3 regions of the Pelorhabdus sp. sgz311001 genome follow, and region 1 is predicted to be linked to each of the others. Evidence: riboswitches for the same ligand, from Rfam matches in the RefSeq annotation. Region 1 holds a riboswitch; each other region holds the start of a gene.
What was found. A riboswitch is a leader RNA that binds a small molecule or an ion and turns the genes downstream of it on or off. The one in region 1 is predicted to bind cobalamin.

Region 1 (5,589 bases):
AAAGCTTCTCCAACCCCGCCAGTAATCGCTAGAGGCTGTCCGCTTTTGAGATTCAACACACTGAACGAGTGAATCATACCAAGAACGGTTCCTAGCAACCCCAATAGCGGCGCTACTGTTACTATGGATTCGAGATGATTTAGATTTTCACCAAGCTTGGCCACAGCTAAAGTGATTTCACCTTCCATCAGCTCTTTATATACCTCCAGCCGTTCCTTACGATAGACAACAATTTTAGCCAGCACTCTCGCCACAATTCCATCTGAACTTTGGCAAAGTGTTAATAGTTTCGACCAATCCTCCTTAGCAATCAGCGCTTTTGCTTGCTCAGAAAAATCACGTTGTTTAGGCTGCATTTTGCGATAGAAAGTAAACCGTTCAATGGCAATACCTAAAACCACGAACGAACAAAGTAAAATCAAATACATGGCGAAGCCGCCTTTTTGAAAAAAAGCCAAACCTGTCATTAAACTATCCATAAAATCTAATTCCTTTCTACCTAAAAACGATATTGGATACCAAATTGATAGTTTCTGCCCGGCATGGGGAATCCTCCCGCTCCTTGATCAGAAGAAGCATATACCGTTTCATAGGCTTTATTTGTCAAGTTATTCACTTTAACGTAAGCAGTTGTCGCCTGATTTACTTTATAATTTACCGCCGCATCCCATACCCAGTAATGAGCTGAAGTAAAGGCCGTTGTATTTCTCCCAGAAGCGCCAGTTCCATTTAACGTAACCGCCCAAACAGGATCAGTATAAGTTACCCCCAAGCGATATCCATTTGGTGCTGAATTTTTTATGTCACTGACATAAGAATCGCCTGATTTATTTTCCACTTTCACATAAGAATAGCCAGTCATAACACTCCAGTTTGGTGAGAAACTTTGTCTAAATTCCAATTCTAAGCCACGTTTACGTTGCTTGTCTACATTAGAAGGAACATAAACACCGCTAGCATCAGGCGCCCAGTTAATCGCATCATTTAATTGTGTTTTAAATACACTGGCTTTCACTTCTGCCGTATCACTTAACTTATGATTCACGCCAATTGTTGTGGTATAGCCTGTTTCTGGCCTCAAATTGGGATTGCCTGCCACACCGCCGCCTGCTGGCCAGTATAAGTCATCCACCGTCGGTGCATTAAAGACCTGCCCCCAAGTCAAATACAAATTGGTCGCAGCATCCATGGCATAATTGACAGCAGCGCGAGACGTAGTTTTCGAACCGAACATATTTTGATGATCATAACGCACGCCTGGCGTAAACGTCCACTTATCCGATAAAGCCACGCGATCTTCTAAATAAACGGCCTTGTTGTCGATACTCTTATTGGTGAAGTAACCAGGATAATCCACTTTTGTTTTGATCCACTCCGCGCCGCCGACTAAAGTCTGATTATCGCCAAGCTGCCAACCATCTTTCCATTCCAGGCCCTGTTGATTATTATTATATTTTGATGCAGACCATTTACTAGCAACATATTGATTCATATTATAGGAGTAATAATTTTGATAAACGCGAACATAACTATCGGCTAACTGATCCTTTTTAGTATTATAGGTAATCGCCCAATTATTGGTCACTGTATTCAAATAGTCATAGGGATAATGCAGTGAAGCTCCCCATAAAGTCCGTCCGGCTGCCATATAAGGCTGTCCTTTGTGATTATTCATATGCTCAAAATTAAGTGTCAAAGAATGGTCTGAATCAAGTTCCTTATCGAGCCGGAAAGTTAAATTTTTCTGGTCAAAAGCACTGTTTTCCATCGTTTTTGTTTGCCCACTTATGGAATCTTTATAGGCAAAGTGATCCTGATTACTCTTACCTGCTGTCAAAAACCAACTCCAGCCTTGATCCGTACCTTGATTGGTATAAGTATAATTTCTTGTTCCCCATGATCCTGTATTGATATCAAGCGTTGATTCACTTTTACTGCCTTTACGAGTAATAATATTAATAACCCCGCCAGTTGCATCAGAGCCATATAAAGCAGAAGCCGCCCCTTTTACCACTTCGATCTTATCGATCATCGTCAGCGAAGGAAAAGAGCTCATGTCAAAGGTTGCTCGTCCGCCAAAAGCTCCCGGCAATTTTCTGAGATTCATCCGGCGCCCATCAATCATAATAACGACATGAGGATCACCATTTAAACTGACATATTGCTCACTGCCAGCCGCTCCTTGTTTGGTCACAATCACGCCTGTAACCTGTTGCAAAGCTTCGCCTAAATCTCGATAATGATTTTTTTCTATATCAGCATGAGTAATCACAGAAACATTCGCTGCTGTCTCTGCTACTTTTATCGGCATACGATTTGCTGTCACTTCTACCTGATCCAAGGAATAATCATTCGCTTCAGCAGCCCAAGAAAATCCTGTTGTTTGCACTAGTATAGCACTACTGATTATAGTATAAAGTAATGCTTTCCTAGTAAGTTTTTTTCCTGTTTTCATCTATGAAAACTTCCCTTCATAACAAAATAAAGAGCCTTTCTGCAATAGAAAGGCCCTGGAATCACAAAATAATAACTTTAATCCCCTTTTCTATCTCTCGTAGGCAAAATGGTGATTATGTTCAACTATTTGAGAATTACTTTTTCGTCATATGCTTTTTTTCAGGCTGCGAGGCACTTTGCAATGCATCCCAAGCTTCATTAGCACGATCTACAAAGAGCTTTCGTACATTTTCATTCTCACCTAAGCCATGAATGTAAGTCGTTACGAAGAAACCCTCTTTCTTTAAAATGGATTTATGGGAATCTGGTTCATCGCCAGCCATATCGTTGTTCGCATGATCCCCAGCAACCATCATCATCGGAATCAATGTAACATTTTTGACTCCATTTGCTTTCAACTTAGGAATGACCGTTTCCAGATTAGGCCAGCCTTCTACCGTATAAGTATAAACATTATTGAGCCCCATATCTTGTAAACGAGCTTGGATTACTGAATAATAGGCATTAGCCGGATGAGGCGTTCCATGATACATCAATAAAATCGCATCATTCTTACCGGTTTTAGGAAACTCCGTTTGGATTGCTTTCAACGTATCGGTAACGTCATCACGCTGTTTCTCCTGTCCCATCCAATAAATCAAAGACGTTCCCAGTGTCATTTTCTTAAATTGATTCTTATACATGTCAAAAATTGCTTTATCGTAAGCATACTCCATACCAGGAATTACATCAAGTGAAGTAAGAGCAACTCGCGTATAACCTTCCGCTTTCAGCTCCGCTAAAGCTTCTTCCGGTGTAGGAATTTTGATGCCTTCTTTTTGCTGAATCCGATCAATAATAATGTGAGAAGTAAAAGCCAAAACGACTTTTTGACCAGGATGTGCTGCTTGAATATCGGCTACGGTTTGTTCTATTGTGAGTTTACGCGACTCTGCATAAGTAGTACCAAAACTCATCACCAAAATTGCATCTTTATTTTCGAGATTCTGCATAGCCGGGTTTTCCGCTACATTTACACCAATTTGAGCAGCATGTTTTAGCGCTGGTGTTGCCGTCTTCACTTCTGGATTCAGTTCATAGGCAGCATAGGTGGGGGCAGCACTTGCCCCCATAAAGGTTGCACAAGCCAAAGAGATCGCAAGCATTTTCTTCCAATTTTTCACAAATACTCCTCCTAAAATATAAAATTGCATAAAATAAAAAAACTTCCTAAATGAATTAGGAAGTAGTAAACGTTCAATTCTTAGCTTGTAAATAGCCAAGAGACCTGCTACAATCCCCTCCCCATCGCTCGTAGGTAAAAATGGTGATTATTAAACAGGCAGTTCTCCTGGCTCTGGATCATTGCTCGCTCAAACCTTCCCAAAACAAAAGTTCCAGTGGCATTTCTTGAGTTTGCTCCCCATTACAGTGGCGGGACCGCGCCGGTATTTCACCGGACTTCCCTATTAAGCCTTACGGCACCTATTCTATCGCTATTCAGTTTTGCTACAAATTCTACGTCCTTACGATACCATGTTAAAGTTGTTTTGTCAAATCGTAATATTCAATCAATTGCATTGGGAAAGTATCTGACAAATCCACCAAAGTTCACTCATCTCTTGCCCTAAAAACATTTCCACAATCGATCGTCGTTATTTTGAAAATCATCAACACCATATACGTTCGTGCTGCCACATTGCGGACAACATTCTGCATAGGCACCATCACCTGTCGGTTTCAGTATCGCCCCCTCCGTATTAAACACCTTGCCACATTTTGCGCACTTTACAGCTGCCATGCTTCGTCTCCCCTTATGCTAATTTTCAATACCTTTTCGAGCTTCAACACCTTGCTGATAATAATGCTTAACTTCTGTCATTTCTGTCACAAGATCGGCTTGTTCCATAAGTGCCTTACAAGCTTTTCGCCCCGTAAGAATTAGTTCTACTGTTTCTAATCGTTTCGCTAATATTGACTGTAACTGCTGATCGCTGATTAATTCGAAATAATTAGCCACAACAATTTCATCAAGTATTACAATATCAAATTCACCGCTACTTACTGCCGTCTCGGCTCGTTTCACACCTTGTTCTGCAAGCGCTTTATATTCCTCTGGCGGCTTTCCCTGTGGAAAAACAACGACTTCATCACTCCATTGGGCTAATTCTTCCGGACTTAAGCTTCCCTCCTTCGCAATAAAAAAGGGCTTTCCTATTGTTTCAACAGTCAAATTCGGTGCTAGATTTTTCAATACGAGATGTTCACTATAACTTTTTGATTTCATAAACTGCAAGAAAAGCACCCGTTTTCCCGCTCCTAAAGCACGAATGGCTAAACCAATTGCCGCAGTTGTTTTTCCTTTACCATCACCTGTATAAATTTGGACATAGCCCCTCACAGCTGATCCACCTTCTTTCGCTTCATGGTATAGTACCATTATCTGTCTTTATACCACATTGTCCTAAAATGAACAAGAGGAAACCATAAAGGAACTTTCCAAGACCCCCACTTTAAAATTTTGCGGTTAAAGTAGTCGTAAAGCGGTTTCTGTCAGTAGACGCCCCGGAATGATTCACCGCTTTAATTTTTTTATAATCATAATCGCCAATCTTCAGCGAAATATTCTTATCGAATTTATGAATCCAGGCAATCGAATAACCCTGGGCATTGCTATTAGGATAGGCGCTCATTTCTGTAGCATTATAATCCGTCATAACTGCCTGATCTTCCACGTAATAATAGCTGGCAGTCAAGGTATTTTTAGCATCTAATGTATACTTCAGCGACATTTGCATTGCCTGATTTTCAGTCTTAGCACTTGATTTCAAAAGTTCTGCCGAAATTCCCACTTTATCATTCACAGCTCTACTGCCATAAACGCTCACATAATTAACCGTACTATCTGCGAAAGCATAGCGTGATCGCGTATCACTCCCGTAAGAAGTTCTTGCCAACATCACCCCAAGAGAAGATTGTCCATCTGGCGCATAGGTCCCTTGCAATACATAAAATTTATCATTCGAAAGATTGCCTTGATAGTTCGTCTTTGCACCAATAAAATTCAGATTCACTGCACCAACTTGTTTCGAAACAGACATAGCATAAGGTAAAGCATGACGGCCAATATACGTATTATCATAAACAAGACCG
Region 2 (5,589 bases), on a different contig from region 1:
TGAAGCACTTTGAACTTTGCTACAAACTCATTCTCGTTTTCGCTGGATTGGCAAGGACCTGTTAAAATCAACTTCTTGTCGCAAGATCGGGGCCGTGGCTGACCGATAATGCCTGCTAGCTTTCGCCCAAGTTCTTCAAATGCTTTAAGACTCCCCAAAGGCTTGGTTAAATTGTCGAGACGAAGTTGGCATTTTTCCATAGCCGCCTCATCTAAGGGCCTAATACTTGGTAGCTCCGACTCGCTTTGATCTATTGCAGCTAAATTTTGCCGCCAAAAACTGAGACCCTCTGCTGACTTAAGCCAGTCACCATCAAAGAGACGACACGCGCCCTTTAATAAATCAACAACGACGGAGGCGCCGATCGCCTCGCCAAGTCTTACGCCAACATCCACACACGCTTCCAGTCCAAGAAAAGATAAGGCAATGCGATGAGCCGGTTCCCCTGACAAATGGGATGACAAAATATAGGGCTGACAACGCGGTGAAATAGCATAGGCAATCATCGCCGCAGCTGTTGTATTCAGTCCGTCGATCACAACAGTCGCACGGTTTGCAGCGCAACCTAAAACAACGCCTGCTAAAGCCCCGATTTCAAACCCGCCAATCTTGCTAAGTACATCGAGACCATCACCGCAATCAATCTGATTTATAGCCAGAGCCTTACGAACAACCTCGATTTTCACCTTCATGCGACTATCTGATATTCCAGTTCCCCGACCAGTTACAACTTCTGGAGCTAATCCAGTAAAAGCTGCTACAATCGCTGCACTAGCCGTAGTATTGCCAATTCCCATTTCGCCAAGACAAAAGCAAGTATAACCTTGTCTTACTCTTTCTGTGACGAGAGCAATCCCCGCTTCGACAGCGGCAATCGCTTCTTGCCGCGTCATTGCTGGACCTTCCGTAAAATCTTTCGTTCCATAGGCAATTTTTCGTTGCACAAGCCCTGGCACAAAGGATAAATCTCCCGCTATGCCCATATCGACAACCACAAGATCGGAACCGGAATAATTAGCAAAAGCATTGGCTGTACCGCCTTGGGCTAGCAGATAATTTGCCGTCATTTCTTTAGTGGTCTCAATCGGATAGGCACTGATACCTTGTTTGGCAACACCATGATCGGCTGATGCCAAGATAATAGCACTTTTAGGCGCAAGCGGCCTTTCCTGCCGAGTGATGCCAGCATATTGAACCACCATTTCCGCTAGTTTTCCTAGCTGGCCTTTACTTGACGAAAGTTCCTGCAAATGTCTCTTTGCTTGCGCCATAGCTGCTTGGTCAAGCGGCTCTATGTTTTGTATTGCTTGTTGTAATAAATCCACCGAATCTCCCCCATTATCACGATAAATTTTTCATAAAAAAAAGACTTTTGGGAGTTATCGTTCCCAAAAGTCTTTTTTTCCATAAAGACTATCTTACAGTTTAGGCAGGTTTCCTGGCTCCCGATTCATTAGTATCCACGCCTTCCCCGATAGCTGAGTGGCAATTTGTGGAACCTCCTCGGTACAGTGGCGGGCCCGCGCTTACACATGGAAAACCATGCTCAGACTTCCCTATTATCCGCTTTTACCTTCTAAAAGCAGCACCTAAACTAAATTATCTAATTGCCAAAATTATAGCAAGACGTTGTAAGAGCGTCAAGACTCTTAAAGAAAAACAAGAATAATTTTTGCAATTTTCCTACTAAAAAAAGGAGTTCTCGCTGAAATCGCAAATATTATAGAATAATATTTTTCTTCATTTTTCGACAATTATGTAGAATCGAAAGATTCAAAGGAGGACCCTATGAAACTAGACACGCTAAGCCGTCAGTTTCGTGCGTGGACAATTTTACTAATTTTAGCGCCCAGCCTCCTCACGATGGCAATTTATGCAGCAAATCAAGTCAAACTTGCCAAACAGCAGAATTTAGAACTCATCAGCCAACGGGTCGCTTTTCAGGAACGCCTGATTAACTACTGGCTAGATGAACGGGCCAATGACATTCTCAGTCTAAGTGAAATAGAATCCATTCGCCAGCTTGATTATAAGCAATTCTATGATATGCTGCAGTCAGTACAGCATAGTAATAAAAATTTTGATTCTCTATCGTATATTGACAAAGACGGTTACTTCCGTTTTTCTACGCTCAATCGTCCGATTCAATTTCCCCAAGCAACCAATCAGCCTTACTATCAAGCCGCCCTTGCTGGTCGAAGTTCGATCTCAGATATTGTAATTGGTCGCAACAGCGGTCACTCCATTATCAATTTTTCCTCACCGATTTATGATCGTCAGGGACAATTCCAAGGCGTTTTGCTCGGATCAGTCCGAACTCAGACGCTTGAAAACTTACTGCGAGATAACTGGATTGGCAAAACAGGCGAAATTCTGCTTGTCAATCAGGCCGGCGTTCTGCTGACTGAACCACGTTATCTAGAGCAACTCATTGAATCAGGTCAAATCGAGACAAGCGCTAAGTTAAAAATGAAGTTGCCCATAGAGAATTTACAATTAATTCAGCTTGGCCAAACAGGTACAGCCTCCTGGATTGACTACCAGGGAAAGAACGTGCTTGTAGCCTATCATGCTTTACCAGAACGAAGCTGGACGCTTATTGGGTCCATCCGTGAAGAAGAAGTTATGGCCCCACTGTATCAACAGCTTAAAATCATGGGAATTGAAATGCTTTTGCTGCTATTATTTATCTACCCGATTGCAATCTGGGCAACCCGTCAATTGCAGCAACCAATAACTTGGCTAACTGAGCAGGCCAACCGGATTGCCAATGACGACTTCCGTTCACTCCGTGGTTCTGATGCCATGAATATGCCACAAGAACTGCGTCTGCTCTGCCAAACTTTCATTGCTATGAGTCTTAAGATCAAAGACACGATTGGTCTGCTCCGCGAGAAAGAAGCACAGCTTGAAGAACAAGTCGAAAAAATCCAAACAGTAAATGCCTGTCTTGAAGGTGAAATTTCCGAACATCAAGCAACACAAAATTTGCTCTACCATTTAAACATTAATCTGGAAAATAAAGTACTTGAACGGACTTATGAGTTGCAGGATGAACTGGTGCTGGCAGGCCGTGTCCAAAAATCAATGCTGCCAATCGCTCAGGAAAACGACAAAGTAAAGATCATTCCGCTCTTTGAACCGCTAAACATCGTAAGCGGCGATTTTTACGGCTATCAATGGTCCGCCGCAGGCGACAAATTGCATGGTTATTTACTTGACGTGACAGGTCATAGCGTAGCCGCCGCGCTCCATACCTCAGCAATCAGCAGCTTGCTCACGGAAACTATGACCAAAAAAGGGGATTGGACGCTAGATTCGCTCTATGAACTAAACGAATATCTACTACATTATTTTCCTGATAACACCTTTGCAGCTTTACTTACTTTCACCTTTGACTTTAAACAGCATACTTTATCTTGCATTTCTGGCGGCATTAACTATTTCTGGACTGCTAGCAAAACCGCAAGCACCATGATTACTTTACCAGGAATCTACCTTGGCATTGCTAAGAATCCTGAATTTGGCACGATCACTCTGCCGCTCGAAGACGATGCTGCCTTTTATCTCATGACTGACGGCCTCTATGAGAGCCTACAAGGCGAAATGAATGATCACTGTCACAACTTTGACGCTGCCGTGCAAAAGCTACAAGACCTTAGTAAAAGCAAACCTCACGACGACTGTTCCGCCTTATGTTTTGCTATAAAGTCCTTGCAAAAAGATACACAAAATCGACAGCTACTTGCTAATCAGCAACCGCCTGATTCTGTGTATCAAAGAAAAGAAAACTAGTATTCAATAAAGGGCCTATGCTTTTATTCCCAACAGTTTATTGACAATATAGCAAAGAACCGCGATTCCGTCACCTAAAGCAGCTTGATCAAACTGCATACTCGGGCTATGAAGTCCTGGTGTTAAGTTTGCGCCTAAACCAATATAGCCAGCTTTTAGCGAAGGCTTATGCTTTACAAAGTAATGGAAGTCTTCGCCGCCTGGTGTTGTAATTGGATCCAACAGGCCCTCTTTACCTAAAACAGCCGTAATCGCCTCCGCTGCTAATGCGACCATGGCAGAATCATATTCAGCAGCAGGACAACCGCCAATCAATTCGATCTTCGCTGTTGCGCCCACTGTTGCCGCCCCATTTTCGATCGCCCGAATCACTTTTTGCTGCAATTCTTCCATCACTGCATTGTTTTGCGCTCTCAGGTCAAAAGCCATTGACGCTTTATCAGGAATTGCGTTTAAAGCAGCGCCGCCCGCCATCAGCTTCGTCACCTTAGCCGTAGCCGGAATCACAGGATTTACGTGAATTGCGTTTACTGCGCTAACAATAGCCGCAGCTGCCTCAATGGCATTCACGCCTAAGTGTGGTCTAGCGCCATGAGCTGCCTCTCCCGTAATTTCTGCTGTCATCATATAACTGGCGCCATGGCAAAGCGCCGGAGTTGCCTCGCCAAGCTTGGCTTCCTGAATATGACGCAAATGAATACCAAACAAAATATCTACATCATCAATGGCGCCATCTTCAATCGTCTTTAAAGCGCCAAAAAGTTTTTCTTCAGCTGGCTGAAAAATGATCTTCAGCTTGCCTTGTTGCAATCCTTTGGCCGCCACGGCTTCCGCTGTAGTTAATACCATTGTGCTATGCGCGTCATGACCGCAGGAGTGAATCGCACAAACCTGACCATCGATCATATGAGCCAGCGCATCCATATCAGCACGGAGCCCTAAAGTTGGCCCGGGATTACCGCTATCTAAGACACCGACAACGCCTGTTCCGCCAATCCCTCGCGTCACAGAAAAACCAGCTTTTTCTAAGGCATCGCCTAAATAGGCTGCTGTTTTTACTTCTTCAAAACCGATTTCCGGTATAGAGTGAAGATAGGTCCATACTTCTTTTGCTCTTGCTGCTAAATCTGTCATTTTATCACCTTCATCATAGAATAAAAACCTTCATAAAAGAGTTGGATTTGTCTTTATAGTAGCTTGGCTGAAATTAAAAGTCAATTATTGCAAAAAAGCAAGAACCTGCTCCAAATAAAGTTCTTTCGCTTTATGAAATCCCTGTACATGCTTGGCACCAGGAATAATCACAAGCTTAGCTTGCGGATAAGCCTGTTGCAATTTTTGACTTTCAGTAACGGGTATGGTTATATCACTATTGCCGTGAAGCAGTAACAACGGCCGCCCAGCCAGCTTTGCTACATCCCTTAGGGGACTCATGCCGCGAGCGTCAATACCAGTCATAAGCGGAATCATTGTAAGTACCGTCTCATTAAAGGGGAATGATGGTAAATGGGTCCAAACAGTCAGGTGGTCGGCCAAATAAGAGCGTAAGTCCGCAAAAGGCGAATCCGCGATGACTGCTTTAACAGCGCTTTCCTCAGATCCAGCTACAATAGCCGTTGCCGCCCCCATGGAAAATCCGAAAAGAGTAATCGACTGATTCAGATCTTGTCGCGATTTTACAAAATCAACAGCGCCTAAAAGATCACGCACTTCTAGTTCCCCTACAGAGGTAAGGCTTCCTGCCGATTCCCCTGAATTGCGAAAATCAAAGAGCACTACATTATAGCCCTGTGC
Region 3 (5,589 bases), on a different contig from region 1:
TACGGTTCCCTCCTTAATAGATAGAGGAAAAAGGGAGCGCCAGCAAAAGCCATAATAATGCCCACAGGCAGTTCCACTGGCGCAAAAACCGTTCGGGCCATTGTATCGCTAAAAGTCACAACCGCCGCACCTAGTAACGCGGAAGCAGGCAGCACATAACGATAATCAGAACCAATAAGCAGTCTTGCTGCGTGCGGCACTACCAGGCCCACAAAGCCAAGCAACCCAGCTACACTGACAGCGCTAGCCGCTAGCAGCGCGGCCACAGCAGTGAGTAAGAGACGCGTTCTCTCGACAGCAAGTCCCAAACCAGCAGCCACTTCATCGCCAAGTTCTAATACATTTAAGCTACGTGTACTGAAAAAAGCCACGAGAGAGCCAAGTACCGTGTAAGGCAGCATGGCATAAAAATGGGGCCAGCTTCTTGCCGATAGCCCGCCAACCATCCACATGAGAGCGCCATGAACCCGATCACTAAAGAAGACTAATAAACCAGCAATGCCTGCTCCCAGAAAAGCCGAAACAGCTACACCCGCTAAAATAATCCGTACCGGACGAATGCCGCCTTTCCAGGCCAAAATATAAATTGCCATCGTCGCCGCCATAGCACCGCAAAAAGCTACTGGCGTGAGTAAATACTCCCAGTGAGGAAATAAAATCAAAATTAAAATACCAGCAAGGCCAGCCCCAGAGGAAACGCCAATAATGTGGGGATCTGCCAAAGGACTTTTCATGATCGACTGCAAAATAGCCCCAGATAAGGCTAGATTCAGTCCCACTAAAGCTCCTACAAGTGTGCGCGGCAATCGAATATTAAAAATAATCGGATTTCCCGCCCCTTGCGAAAAAAGCGTTGTAACAATTTCCTGCCAGGAAATTGTTACAGCGCCTGTAGCTAAACTATAGACAAAGGAAGCGGCAAAAGCCAAAACAAGCAAAGCTAAAACAAGTACGCGACGCCCAAGTCGACCATCGCCAGCAGAAAAGTTTTGTTTATTGAACACGGCCATACACCTCAGGATAGACGATTTTAGCCATATATTCTACAGCATCAGGAATCTTTAGACCAGGATTGAGCAAAAACAAATCAGACGGCAAAAAGTAAACCTTCTGGTTTTTCACAGCAGAGAGAGTACTCCAAGCTGGATTACTTTCTACATCGCTTTTCATCCTTGCGCCAATTTCCGCGGCATTGCCCATGGTGACCACAAAAACCATATCAGGATTGGAATCCACCAGTTTTTCTAAACTATAAGGCACATTATCACTGTCTTTATCAGGCGCCGTCGTTCCTGAAGCAACATTGACAAGGCCCAGACGTTTCGCTATACTGCCAGCAATCGTATTATCAAGCTCGACTGTTACACTTTTCGACGTAGCATGCAAAATCGCCACCTTCAACGGCGGTCCCTGCGGCACTTTTGCTTTTATGGCGCTGATTTTGTCTTGAATGGATTGCACTAATTGAGAAGCTTTGCTCTCCGTCCCGACAATCTTACCAAGTAAAGTAATCGTTGTCAGCGTATCTTCTAACGTCTTATATTTCAAAAGCAAAACCGGAATGTGATTACTTTCTAGCGTTGGCAAAAGCTTTTCATGCATTCCCTGCACGGCAATAACTAGATCCGGTTGCAACGCCATTACTTTTTCTAAATTCACATTATAGACAAAGCCGACTTCCGGCACAGAAGCAGCAGCCTCTGGCACCGATTCCGTTTTAGAACTAGGCCTGCCTGCGGCTTTCCCATCGACAGAATACAATAGATCTAAAAAAGAGGTAGAAAGCACTACGACTTTTTCCGGTTTTTTCGTTAAAGTAACTGTGCGTCCAGCATTGTCTTGTATGGTTAAATAATTCCCATCTTTCCCTTGATCGGCAGATTTTTGCGCACCACAGCCGGCAAAGAAAAGTGCTGCCACGCCACAAAGGAGTGCCAGCAAAAACATATACTTTTTCATTGCAGTCTCTTCCTTTCGCTGCTCCGTTAGATGCAGGAAGCGATTAGCCTCGTCTTGCTACAATGGTTGATAAATAGTTCAGTTTATGATCATCATTCAGATCAGACAAGTTATGTACCACTTGTTCGCCGTCTAGGCCGCAGCGGCTGATCATGACTGCTTGTTTGGCCAAGCCATGACGTTTTAATTTTTCCAAAACTTGCGGGAAATTTTTATAAACTTTCATAAGCACTACATTATCGGCTGTAGCGAAAGCCTGTTCCATTTTTTCTTCTTCCATCGTAGCTGGAATAATATTCAGTACATCGTCCCCTTCGACGATAGGATAACCTAATTTGCTGCCAATGGCGCAGAAAGCCGTAATGCCAGGAATCGTTTCAATGGGATGGCCACAGTCTTTTAACAGTCTGTATACATAAATATAAGTACTGTAGAACATAGGATCGCCCAAAGTTAAAAAAACAACCGTCTTTCCTTCATCTAAATAGTTCACGATCGTTTCCTTATTACTAGCCCAGGCATCATTCAATTGAATTTGGTCGGAAACCATAGGAAATACAAGAGTTGCAATTTCAGCCGTGTCCTTAATATAAGGTTTAGCAATTGTAAGCGCCACACTGCCTTCTTTCTTCTCCGTTTTTGGCGCAATAATAATATCAGCCGACTTAATCAAATTAATCGCTTTTAATGTAAGAAGCTCCGGATCTCCAGGGCCTACGCCCACACCATAAAAAATACCTGCCATTGCAAAAACCTCCATAAATTAAAAATAGGTCATAAAAAAACCTTTCTTAAAGCAAGAAAGGTCTTATTTCAAAAGAGCGCTGAAATCAAAAATCCTGGCTTTTGGCCAGGAAAAAAAAGATCGAACTCTTTAATCCCCTCCCCATCGCTCGTGGGTTAAAACGGTGATTGTTAAACAGGCAGTTCTCCTGACTCTGGATCATCGCTCATCCAAACCTTCCCAAGACAATCGTCTCAGTGGCATTTTCTGGTTTCGCTTCCCATTACAGTGGCGGGACCGCGCCGGCCTTGCACCGGACTTCCCTATTAAGCCCTATGGGCACCTATTTCAATCTTATGCAATTATGAAATAACAGTTAATGTAACTTATTTATATCACTTGTTTGCAAAAAAGTCAAACAAATCCGACTAGAACTACAAGTATGCCCAGCTCTCTATAAATAGAAAAACTGGGCTTTTTGCAGCTATTTGCCGCAGCACTTTTTGTATTTTTTCCCACTATTACAAGGGCAAGGATCATTGCGGCCTACCTTCACTGGCGCCACTTCACTCATGCTGCTCAGTTCCTGACAAGGCTGCAATTTCGCCGATTCATCCTCCACAAGTTCTACCGGTTTATACCCCTTCAACACCCACATGCGCGTCTGATTATGAAGCGCTGCCACATAGGGAAGCAAGGTATCTTGAAAAGATTCACTAGGAAACTCATACCCTTTTGACAAGTAAGCTAAGAGATCGCCACTGCCTTTACTATTGTTGATAATATAAAAACAATCTTCGGCTAATGCCGCCGCCTCTTCCCGATTGAGCGAATAGCACTCTTTCATAAACCGCAGGAAATTCTCTGAAGCAGAGTTTTTATCAACAAAACCGGGTTTACCAGCCTTCACAAATTGCTGCTTTAAAAAGGAGCAGTAAGGAAGTTCAGCACGACTTTTCTGTTCTCCTAGAATATAGGCCCGATCTTTTACACGATAATCGGCATAAACCTCTTTATCAATTACAATTTGACCATAGCAAGCCGCAGCTTCAGCAATGACCGCTAAGTAACGAGAAATATCCGCTTTCGCCGCAATTCCCTTTTCCTCTACTAATGCTACAAGCTGATCTTTTTCCAACAAACCATAATAATAAAGTAAACCTTGTGTAGCATAAATCCACTCAGTATTCTGTCTGATCATTTCATAAAGCTTGCCTTCATTTAAAGACTGAAAAGCCTGCTTCACACCAGTAGGAATCCAAAAAATCGTCTTCTCATCACAAGTACCAGTGCCTAAAAAGCCATAGCTTTTAAAATATCGAATAAAGTCAAGTCGTATTTTCGTGGTATAGAAGTTTACTTCTTGCGTGGCAAATCGTTTAAACCACCGCCACCGCTCTTCATCAAAAATCAGCGTCGCTGCCTCAGCAACGCCCGCTGGAATCGCCATAACAAGTAAATCGGCAAGCTCCTGTTTCTTCAAGTTGCTAGCATTCTTAACCTTTAAATTTATCCGTATTTCCGTCAATTCATCCTTGGTCAAATATCCTAAGTAACTCGTGAGTTCTTCCGGTCCACTCACCGCGCGCCATAAACGCTCTGCTAACTTTTTCTCCTGACGCTGAGCCTCTTCTATCACCTGATGCAAGGCTTCGGCTGTTTCATCGGCTGCTTCGCAGCGGATATCTTTCGAGTCTTTCTCGCTCACTTTCGTTCCTCCCATATTCATCACACAAACTACTTGGCGAATATCTTTCTCAACTCTATAGATTGTACACCATTTCACCGAGAATTGCCAAGTCATAAACAGGAAAAAAATACCAAACAATTCTTTTATTATTTTACCAGAAAAAATTACAGGACTTTTGTCGGAAAGCGCGAATAAGAAATGCCAATAATTTTTTTCTGAAAGGATGTATCGCATGGCCCATGCCGCCCTACGCCCAATGCTTCTAACCGCTTTTCTATTAGCTGCCGCCACTTCCCCAGTAACTGCCGCCCCCCTTACAATTGACGGGGAAACCACTCTAAAATATGAAACCATCCGTTATCATCGCTCTGACGTAGCTGATATCAGCGATACAGAGAGAACCTTGCGGCTAAATTTTCACCAAGCCCTTTCAGAACAAACCGAGATTTTTTTCCGCTTTGGCCATCAATCTTACGCTGGCTCTGCCACCAAGGAAAATAACAGCAGTCTAGATCAGTATGGCTTATTGATTAACAACAAGAATATGCTATTGAAAATTGGCAGCCAAGATACTTACTTAGGGGCTTACGGCGCGATGTTTGACAATAGCTCGAATGCCGGCTTTGGCATGTTTAAAGGAATCGACTGGCGTACAACGACAGGCCACATTCAATACCATGCCACCTTCGGCAAGTTAGATTCAGACTTATTCGCCGATCGTGCTAATCATATGATTTCCGGCGGCGAAATCGCCTACTTTGCTGGTTCTACTCGCTTCATGGCCAGCGCCCTTCACATCCCTCATCTGGAAAAAGCCACAACATTTACCGGCTTTAGCGTGAATTCACCCCATGGAAAAGCAGAGTATTTGGCTGAATATGTCCGTTCTTCCGCCCCTGATCAAAACCAGGGAATCCTAGTAGGAATCAACTATCAGCCCACAGAATATCAGGCGATAAAAATACTTGGCGGCGAAATTCAAGATAAGGCCGTACCAGAAGGGAAAGCAAGTCTTGGCGGTTATGATAATAGTCTAAGAGGCTTTCAAATCGCCTTCATCCAAGCTTTAACGCCGCAAGATCGCCTTTCCCTAAAGTACACAGTTGCTCAAACAATTACCTTCGATATTCCCATTCGCAAAACCGAAATCGAATATACCCATACCTTCTAGCATAAACGTGCTAGAAGTTTTTTTATAAATCGCGCTGAAAACTTT

Region 2: linked by a shared signal. The riboswitch ahead of cobT (nicotinate-nucleotide--dimethylbenzimidazole phosphoribosyltransferase) and the one ahead of AC0MXB_RS00655 (sirohydrochlorin cobaltochelatase) in region 1 are both predicted to bind cobalamin.
Region 3: linked by a shared signal. The riboswitch ahead of cobI (precorrin-2 C(20)-methyltransferase) and the one ahead of AC0MXB_RS00655 (sirohydrochlorin cobaltochelatase) in region 1 are both predicted to bind cobalamin.

The regions. Positions count from the first base shown of each region.
Region 1 covers NZ_JBVXUT010000001.1:102,730-108,318, reverse strand. The annotation lists gene AC0MXB_RS00665 (MotA/TolQ/ExbB proton channel family protein) at 1-479, opposite strand, end outside; gene AC0MXB_RS00660 (TonB-dependent receptor plug domain-containing protein) at 500-2,455, opposite strand; gene AC0MXB_RS00655 (sirohydrochlorin cobaltochelatase) at 2,592-3,650, opposite strand; cobalamin riboswitch at 3,761-3,940, opposite strand; gene AC0MXB_RS00650 (hypothetical protein) at 4,064-4,237, opposite strand; gene AC0MXB_RS00645 (cob(I)yrinic acid a,c-diamide adenosyltransferase) at 4,256-4,837, opposite strand; gene AC0MXB_RS00640 (hypothetical protein) at 4,950-5,589, opposite strand, start outside.
Region 2 covers NZ_JBVXUT010000003.1:291,589-297,177, forward strand. The annotation lists gene cobT (nicotinate-nucleotide--dimethylbenzimidazole phosphoribosyltransferase) at 1-1,325, opposite strand, end outside; cobalamin riboswitch at 1,412-1,608, opposite strand; gene AC0MXB_RS10100 (cache domain-containing protein) at 1,789-3,795, shown strand; gene AC0MXB_RS10105 (M20 peptidase aminoacylase family protein) at 3,811-4,929, opposite strand; gene AC0MXB_RS10110 (alpha/beta hydrolase) at 5,014-5,589, opposite strand, start outside.
Region 3 covers NZ_JBVXUT010000003.1:88,747-94,335, forward strand. The annotation lists gene AC0MXB_RS09275 (FecCD family ABC transporter permease) at 1-1,010, opposite strand, end outside; gene AC0MXB_RS09280 (ABC transporter substrate-binding protein) at 994-1,959, opposite strand; gene cobI (precorrin-2 C(20)-methyltransferase) at 2,003-2,704, opposite strand; cobalamin riboswitch at 2,865-3,045, opposite strand; gene AC0MXB_RS09290 (YecA family protein) at 3,168-4,391, opposite strand; gene AC0MXB_RS09295 (hypothetical protein) at 4,606-5,544, shown strand.